Regions from separate parts of the Serratia sp. Nf2 genome, predicted to be linked through region 1. Evidence: predicted binding sites of a transcription regulator. Region 1 holds the regulator's gene; the other holds the start of a gene.
What was found. The regulator PhoB, encoded in region 1, activates phosphate uptake and scavenging genes when phosphate is short. The targets are predictions, from matches to a motif close to CTGTCATAAAACTGNCNNAT.
Positions count from the first base shown of each region.

Region 1 (4,463 bases):
GCGTTGCTCTTTGCTGCGCCGCAGCAGCACCACTTCCACCGGCAGCTCATCCGCCATCAGCTGGATGCGGCGCTGGATATCGCTGAGGTAGTCCTGCGTCGCCACTTCGATATCCAGCCAAACCAGCAGCTCGCCGGCATAGTCGGCAAATTGCTGCAGCTGCCGTTCGATCTCGGCCAGATCGCCTTTGATCAGTTGCATGGGCTGGAACTGCGGGATCGTTAACGCCTCTACCTGCTGCAGGGCGCCGTCGGCGAAATCGACCAGGAAGACGCTTTTGGCTTTGCCCAGTTCATCGAAGCTGAGCGGAATCGGTGAGCCGCTATAGCGAATATGTTCCGACTTGGCGACGTTCTGCGCGCGGTGAATGTGGCCCAGCGCGATGTAATCGGCAGGGGGGAAGGCCTGCGCCGGGAAGGCGTCCAGGGTGCCGATATAGATGTCGCGCACCGAGTCGGAGGTGGTGACGCCGACGGTGGTCAGGTGGCCGGTGGCGACGATCGGCAGCGGCAGGCCCAGCCGATCGCGGCGTTCGCAGGCCGCCTGATACAGCGCTTGGTAATGTTCGGCGATGGCTTCCTGCAGCGCCTGCTGTTTCTGCGCGCCGGATTCGCCGGCGCGGCTGGTGAGCAGATCGCGCGGCCGCAGAAAAGGAATGGCGCACAGCACCGCGCCCGGCTGGCCGTCGCGCCGATTCAGCACCACGATCTGCTGCTCAAGGGAGCCCTGCGCACTCGCGATCACCGTGGTGTTCAGGCAAGAGAGCAGTTCCCGCGATTCGTTCAGCGTCGCTACCGAGTCGTGGTTGCCGCCCAACACCACCAGCTGGCAGCCGGTGCGCTGCAGTTCCACCACGAAGCGGTTGTACAGCTCGCGGGCGTAGCTGGGCGGCGAGCCGGTATCGAACAGATCCCCGGCGACGATCAGCGCATCCACCTGCTGCTGCTCGATCTGTTCGATCAGCCAGTTCAGAAAAGCCTGATGTTCGGCGGCACGGCTTTTGGTGAAAAAGTACTGGCCAAGATGCCAGTCAGAGGTGTGGATCAGGCGCATGACACTCCCGGATGCAAAGGTAATGGCGATGATTATAAAGGCCGCGGCGGCGGCTGTCCCGGCGCAATGGCGATGACCACGGAATGATTTTTCTTTGCGCCGGGAAATAATCGCTATGCTTACTGCCTATAACAGCCGCTTTTTTTCATAAAAGTGTCACAAAACTGACGCATAATGGCGCCCGCAAAGTCGCTAACACATTGGCAGGATTGACGATGGCAAGACGCATACTGGTGGTGGAAGACGAAGCGCCGATCCGTGAGATGGTGTGCTTTGTGTTGGAACAGAATGGTTACCAACCGTTGGAAGCCGAGGATTATGACAGCGCCGTGACGCGCCTGTCTGAGCCGTTCCCTGATTTGGTGTTGCTCGACTGGATGTTGCCCGGCGGTTCCGGCATTCAGTTTATCAAACATATGAAGCGCGAAGCGCTGACCCGCGATATTCCGGTCATGATGCTGACCGCGCGCGGCGAAGAGGAAGACCGCGTGCGCGGCCTGGAAGTGGGGGCGGATGATTACATCACTAAGCCGTTCTCGCCCAAGGAGCTGGTGGCGCGCATCAAGGCGGTCATGCGCCGCATTTCACCGATGGCGGTGGAAGAAGTGATTGAAATGCAAGGGCTGAGTCTGGATCCGTCCTCCCACCGCGTGATGGCTAACGATCAGGCGCTGGACATGGGGCCGACCGAGTTCAAGCTGCTGCACTTCTTTATGACCCACCCGGAGCGGGTTTATAGCCGTGAGCAGTTGCTTAATCACGTCTGGGGCACTAACGTTTATGTGGAAGACCGTACCGTTGACGTGCATATCCGTCGGCTCCGCAAGGCGTTAGAAACCAGTGGGCATGATAAAATGGTTCAAACCGTTCGGGGCACCGGCTACCGGTTCTCAACGCGCTACTGATCGCGCTGCGCTGGAGAATATGCCGTGTTAGAACGTCTGTCGTGGAAGAGGCTGGCTCTGGAGCTGGCTCTTTTTTGCCTGCCCGCCTTACTGCTGGGGCTGATTTTCGGTTATCTGCCCTGGTTCCTGCTGGCCTCCGCGCTGGCTGCGCTGGTGTGGAATTTCTACAACCAGCTCAAACTCTCCCATTGGCTGTGGATTGACCGCAGCATGACGCCGCCGCCCGGCCGCTGGAGCTGGGAGCCGCTGTTCTATGGCCTGTATCAGATGCAGCAGCGCAATCGCCGCCGCCGGCGCGAGCTGGCGCTGCTGATCAAGCGCTTTCGCAGCGGGGCCGAATCGCTGCCTGATGCGGTGGTGATGACCACCGTCGAAGGCAACATCTTCTGGTGTAATGGGCTGGCGCAGCATCTGCTCGGCTTTCGCTGGCCGGAAGACAACGGCCAGCACATCCTCAACCTGTTGCGTTATCCGGAATTCAGCCACTACCTGCAACAGCAGGAGTTCTCGCGCCCGCTGACGCTGCAGCTGAACAACGAACACTACGTCGAATTCCGCGTGATGCCTTATTCCGAAGGGCAACTGCTGATGGTGGCGCGCGACGTCACCCAGATGCGCCAGCTGGAGGGCGCGCGGCGCAACTTCTTCGCCAACGTCAGCCATGAACTGCGCACGCCGCTGACGGTGTTGCAGGGTTACCTGGAGATGATGGGCGACGAAGAGCAGGACGGCTCGCTGCGCAGCAAGGCGCTCGGCACCATGCAAGAACAGACCCGTCGAATGGACGGGCTGGTCAAGCAGCTGCTGACGCTGTCGCGCATCGAGGCGGCGCCCAATGTCGACATGAACGAGCGGGTGGATATCCCGCTGATGCTGCGAGTGTTGCAGCGCGAGGCGCAATCGTTGAGCGGTGGCAATCACGAGATCAGCTTCCGGGTAAACGAACAGCTCAACGTGTTCGGCAATGAAGATCAGTTGCGCAGCGCGGTGTCTAACCTGGTGTACAACGCGGTCAATCACACGCCGAAGGGCACCCACATCGAAGTGAGCTGGCAGCAGACGGCGCATGGTGCGCAGTTCCAGGTCAGCGACAACGGGCCGGGCATCGCCGCCGAACACCTGCCGCGCCTGACCGAGCGTTTTTACCGCGTCGATAAGGCCCGTTCGCGCCAAACCGGCGGCAGCGGGTTGGGGCTGGCGATCGTCAAACACGCGCTCAGCCATCACGACGCGCGGCTGGAGATCCTCAGCGAGCCGGGGATCGGCACCCGCTTTATCTTTACCTTACCCAACCGGTTGATTGTTCCCGCCGCTTTATCAGAGAATGCGGTGAAAAATTAACGCGAGACACCGGTATGACCCGAATAACCCGAGGGCTGTTGCTTTGCCTGGCGCTGCTGGCCGGACGCGGCGCGCTGGCGCAGCCCGACGGCATGCTGGCGGGCAACCTGTCCAGCGTCGGTTCCGACACCCTGGCGAATCTGATGGCGCTGTGGGCGCAGGATTTCAGCCGGCATTACCCCAACGTTAACCTGCAGATCCAGGCCGCCGGCTCGTCGACCGCGCCGACCGCCTTGGCGGCGGGCGCCGCGCAGTTGGGCCCGATGAGCCGGCCGATGAAGGCGGCCGAGGTCTCGGCGTTCGAACACCGTTACGGCTATGCGCCGCTGGCGGTGCCGGTGGCGGTGGATGCGCTGGTGGTGTTGGTGCATCAGGACAATCCGCTGCGCGGCCTCAATCTGCAGCAGCTCGATCGCATTTTCTCCGCCACCCGGCGCTGCGGAGAAAGCAAACCGCTGACGCGTTGGGGCGAGCTGGGGCTCAGCGGCGACTGGGCGACGCGCTCGCTGCAGCGCTTCGGCCGCAATTCGGCTTCCGGCACCTACGGGTATTTCAAACTGCGCGCGCTGTGCGGCGGCGATTTTATGCCGCGCGTCAATGAGCTGCCCGGTTCGGCCTCGGTGGTGCAGGCGGTGGCCGGTTCGCTCAACGGCATCGGCTATGCCAGCATCGGCTTTCGCGCCAGCGGCGTGCGGCTACTGCCGTTGGCAGAGTCGGGTGAGGACTATGTCGCGCCTACCGCCGCCAACGTGCGCAACGATCGCTACCCGCTGTCGCGCTATCTCTATATCTATATCAACAAAGCCCCCAATCAACCGCTCGAGCCGCTGACCGCCGCGTTCCTCGACCGCGTGCTGTCGGCCGCAGGGCAGAACCTGGTCAATCACGACGGCTATCTGCCGCTGCCGCCGGCCGCCCTGCAGAAGACCCGCCAGGCGCTCGGCTTGCAGCCGCTCGCGTCGGCCACGGTGCAATAAGCGACAAAATGTGGCGTAATTTTCGCCTTTTTTAACGGCTGAACGGAGCTTATGCCACGCGAAAATCGGGCATTTATTGGCGTTTTCGCGCGGTAAAGTGGTATATGCTTCACGTTTTGTGAATCTGTTGTTCAAAAATGATACAAATCATGTAGTGTATATTTATTGATAGCCAATATGATCGACT
Region 1 is NZ_PYTW01000005.1:70,455-74,917, forward strand. It holds gene sbcD (exonuclease subunit SbcD) at 1-1,053, opposite strand, end outside; gene phoB (phosphate response regulator transcription factor PhoB) at 1,269-1,958, shown strand; gene phoR (phosphate regulon sensor histidine kinase PhoR) at 1,983-3,299, shown strand; gene C9411_RS12635 (PstS family phosphate ABC transporter substrate-binding protein) at 3,314-4,276, shown strand.

Region 2 (4,463 bases), on a different contig from region 1:
TTATCGACGAGATCGACAAAATCTGTAAGCGCGGCGGCCAGAGCTCCGGTCCGGACGTCTCGCGCGAAGGCGTGCAGCGCGATCTGCTGCCGCTGGTGGAAGGCTGCACCGTGTCGACCAAGCACGGTATGGTGAAGACCGACCACATCCTGTTCATCGCTTCCGGCGCATTCCAGACCGCCAATCCGTCGGATCTGATCCCGGAACTGCAGGGCCGTCTGCCGATCCGCGTTGAGCTGCAGGCGCTGACTACCGAAGACTTCGAGCGCATCCTGACCGAACCGAGCGCGTCGCTGACCGAGCAGTACAAAGCGCTGATGGGCACCGAAGGCGTCAACATCGAGTTCACCGCCGACGGCATCCGCCGCATCGCCGAAGCCGCGTGGCAGGTCAACGAAAGCACCGAGAACATCGGCGCGCGTCGTCTGCACACCGTGCTGGAGCGTCTGATGGAAGATATTTCCTACGATGCGAGTGAAATTAATGGCCAATCCATTACAATTGATGCGGATTACGTGCGCAGTCATCTGGATGAACTGGTGGCGGATGAAGATTTGAGTCGTTTTATCCTATAATCGCTCAATCATTGTCTTGTCAGTCATCTGTGTGGGAGGCATTGCCTCCCACAATTATTTGTAACGGACACAGAAGCGAAACATGAGCTCATCAACCTCCACCACCCCGATCTCCGCCTGGCTGGAAAGTCTACGCCCCCGCACCCTGCCGTTGGCTTTTGCCTCCATCGTGGTCGGCTCGGCCATCGCCGCCTGGCACGGCAGCCTGAAACCTGAAGTGGCGCTGCTGGCGCTGTTGACCGCCGGCCTGCTGCAGATCCTCTCCAACCTGGCGAACGACTACGGCGATGCGGTCAAAGGCAGCGACAAAGAAGATCGCATCGGGCCCTTGCGCGGCATGCAAAAAGGCATGATCACCCAGGCACAGATGAAACGGGCGCTGGTGGTGACGGTGGTGCTGATCGCCCTCGCCGGCTGTTCGCTGATCGCCGTCGCCTGCGAGCAACCCAGCGACGTAGTGGGCTTCCTGGTGCTGGGCGGGCTGTCTATCGTGGCGGCCATCACCTATACCGTCGGCAACAAGCCCTACGGGTATTTGGGGCTGGGCGACATCTCGGTGCTGGTGTTCTTCGGCTGGCTGAGCGTAGCCGGCACCTACTATCTGCAAACGCACACCTTCGACAGCGTCGTGATGCTGCCGGCCACCGCCTGCGGTCTGCTGGCGACGGCGGTGCTCAACATCAACAATCTGCGCGATATCGAGAGCGATCGCGAAAACGGCAAGAACACGCTGGCGGTGCGTCTCGGCCCGCACAAGGCGCGCATTTACCATGCCCTGCTGCTCGGCGGCGCGGTGCTGTGTTTCGCGCTGTTTACGCTGTTCAATCTCCACAGCCCGTGGGGCTGGCTGTTCGTGCTGGCGATCCCGCTGTTGGTGCGTCACGGCCTGCGCGTACTGCGCGATCCGACGCCGGTCGGCATGCGGCCGATGCTGGAGCACATGGTCAAGGCGGCGTTGCTGGCCAACCTGCTGTTCGCCATCGGCGTGGCGCTCAGTTAAAAACTGATGATTTTGCCAACAGGGCGAATAAAGGGATATACTGAACATTCCAGCGGCAAACAGACGTAAAATCCTATGAAATACGATACTTCCGAACTTTGCGACATCTATCATGAAGAGGTGAACGTTGTTGAACCTCTGTTCTCCAATTTTGGCGGGCGTACTTCATTTGGCGGGCAGATCACCACGGTGAAATGCTTTGAGGATAACGGCCTGTTGTTCGATCTGCTTGAAGAAAACGGCCGCGGCCGCGTGCTGTTGGTCGACGGCGGCGGGTCGGTACGCCGGGCGCTGATCAACGCCGAACTGGCACGCCTGGCCGCCCAGAACGAATGGGAAGGCATCGTGGTGTACGGCGCGGTGCGTCAGGTGGACGATCTGGAAGAGCTCGACATCGGCATTCAGGCGATGGCGGCGATCCCGGTGGGTGCCGTGAGCGAAGGCGTGGGCGAAAGCGATATCCGCGTCAACTTCGGTGGCGTCACCTTCTTCTCCGGCGATCACCTGTATGCCGACAACACCGGCATCATCCTCTCCGAAGACCCGCTCGACATCGAGTGATTTTCGGTTATGAAAAAGGGCGCCTGAGGCGCCCTTTTCGTTGCTGCATGGCGTGAGGAATCAGACCTCTTCCATTTTGCCCAGCAGAGCGCGCAGGCGATCTTGCCATACGTGCTGTTCTTCTTTCAGCTGTTGGTTTTCGCGCACCAGCGCTTCGTGGTTGCCGGAGGCAGCCTGAACTTCCTGCGACAGAGAATTGTTTTTGTCTTTCAGCTCTTCAATTTCCATCTGCAACAAGGTGATGGTATCAATCGCCTGCTGTACTTTTGCTTCCAGTTTCTCAAATACTTCAAATGACATGCTTCAGTCCCCTCATGATAGCAAGGCGTACATCTATAAGTAGCGGCCGCAACATCGGCTGCAGCTACTGCGAATATTGCATCGCGCTCAGTGACGCGCGCCGTTACGGAAGGCGCGCCAGTCTCGATTCGTTAAAAACGATTGTAAGTAGCCAGTCTCCGCCTGTCTAGCAACATACCGGATCATCGCGCAGTCTGTTGCAATTTTCCTGCCCCCGCCATCAGCAAAAACTGAAAATCCCCGCCGCCGCCACCGCGAGTTGTTAACAACCCTCGCCAAATCACTGGTCAGATCACACTTTTATGGCTCAGAAAGAACACTAAACGACGCGAAATCGCTCAATTTTATGACGCGCCACACACATTTTGATTTCGCTATTTCTCGTTTATGTTCGTTAACGATAAATTTACATCACGTCCTTATTCAATAATTGGACGAGATGAAAAAAACTGTGCCCATAGGCCGGATGTATACCCAACTGAGCCTATAAACCAACAACCGCCGTTTTGCAGGACAACAACATTATGAGCCAAACCACCAGTCCGACATTAAAAGGCCAGTGCATCGCCGAGTTCCTCGGCACGGCGCTGCTGATCTTCTTTGGCGTAGGCTGCGTTGCCGCGCTGAAACTGGCGGGCGCCAGCTTCGGCCAGTGGGAAATCAGCATCATTTGGGGCCTGGGCGTCGCCATGGCCATCTATCTGACCGCCGCCATTTCCGGCGCGCATCTCAACCCCGCGGTCACCCTCGCCCTGTGGCTGTTCGCCTGCTTCGACGGGCGCAAAGTGGTGCCTTACATCATTGCGCAGGTCGCCGGTGCCTTCTGCGCCGCCGCCCTGGTCTATGGGCTGTACTACAACCTGTTCTTCGACTTCGAAGCGGCTCACCACATGGTGCGCGGCAGCAACGAAAGCCTCGAACTGGCCAGCATCTTCTCGACTTACCCTAACGCGCACATCTCCGTCGGCCAGGCCTTCCTGGTAGAAATGGTGATCGCCGCCATTCTGATGTGCCTGATCCTGGCGCTGACCGACGACGGCAACGGCATTCCGCGCGGCCCGCTGGCGCCGCTGCTGATCGGTATTCTGATTGCCGTGATCGGCGCCTCCATGGGACCATTGACCGGCTTTGCGTTGAACCCGGCGCGCGACTTCGGGCCGAAACTGTTCGCCTACCTGGCCGGCTGGGGCAAAGTCGCCTTCACCGGCGCACGCGACATCCCGTACTTCCTGGTGCCGATCTTCGCCCCTATCGTCGGCTGTGGCCTGGGCGCTTTCGGTTACCGCGCGCTGATTGGCCGCCACCTGCCGTGCGACGTCTGCGTGACGGAAGAAGAGCCTGATGCCAAGACCCAGCAGCGCAAAGCGTGATGGGTGCAGTTTTAAACGGTTAACAACAGCAGGATAATTACCATGACTGTAGAAAAAAAATACATTGTCGCACTCGACCAAGGGACCACCAGTTCACGCGCCGTCGTGCTCGATCACGACGCCAACATCGTTGCGGTATCGCAGCGCGAATTCCCGCAGATCTATCCAAAGGCCGGCTGGGTTGAGCACGACCCGATGGAGATCTGGGCGTCGCAAAGCTCGACGCTGGTAGAAGTGCTGGCGAAAGCCGACATCAGTTCCGATCAGATCGCCGGCATCGGCATCACCAACCAGCGCGAAACCACCATCGTCTGGGAAAAAGAGACCGGCAAGCCGATTTACAACGCCATCGTCTGGCAGTGCCGCCGCACCGCCGACATCTGCGAGAAGCTCAAGCGCGACGGTCTGGAAGAGTACATCCGTCACAACACCGGCCTGGTGGTTGACCCGTACTTCTCCGGCACCAAGGTGAAGTGGATCCTGGACAACGTCGAAGGCGCCCGCGAGCGCGCCAAGCGCGGCGAACTGCTGTTCGGTACCGTCGATACCTGGCTGGTGTGGAAAATGACCCAGGGGCGTGTACACGTCACCGATTACACCAACGCCTCACGCACCATGATGTTCAACATCCACGAGCTGGACTGGGATGAGCGCATG
Region 2 is NZ_PYTW01000013.1:31,515-35,977, forward strand. It holds gene hslU (HslU--HslV peptidase ATPase subunit) at 1-575, shown strand, start outside; gene C9411_RS23425 (1,4-dihydroxy-2-naphthoate polyprenyltransferase) at 658-1,575, shown strand; gene rraA (ribonuclease E activity regulator RraA) at 1,651-2,136, shown strand; gene zapB (septal ring assembly protein ZapB) at 2,197-2,436, opposite strand; gene C9411_RS23440 (MIP/aquaporin family protein) at 2,961-3,806, shown strand; gene glpK (glycerol kinase GlpK) at 3,849-4,463, shown strand, end outside.
Region 2: C9411_RS23440 (MIP/aquaporin family protein) is a predicted target of PhoB. The motif match lies at 2,770-2,789, and genes of this name have one in related genera.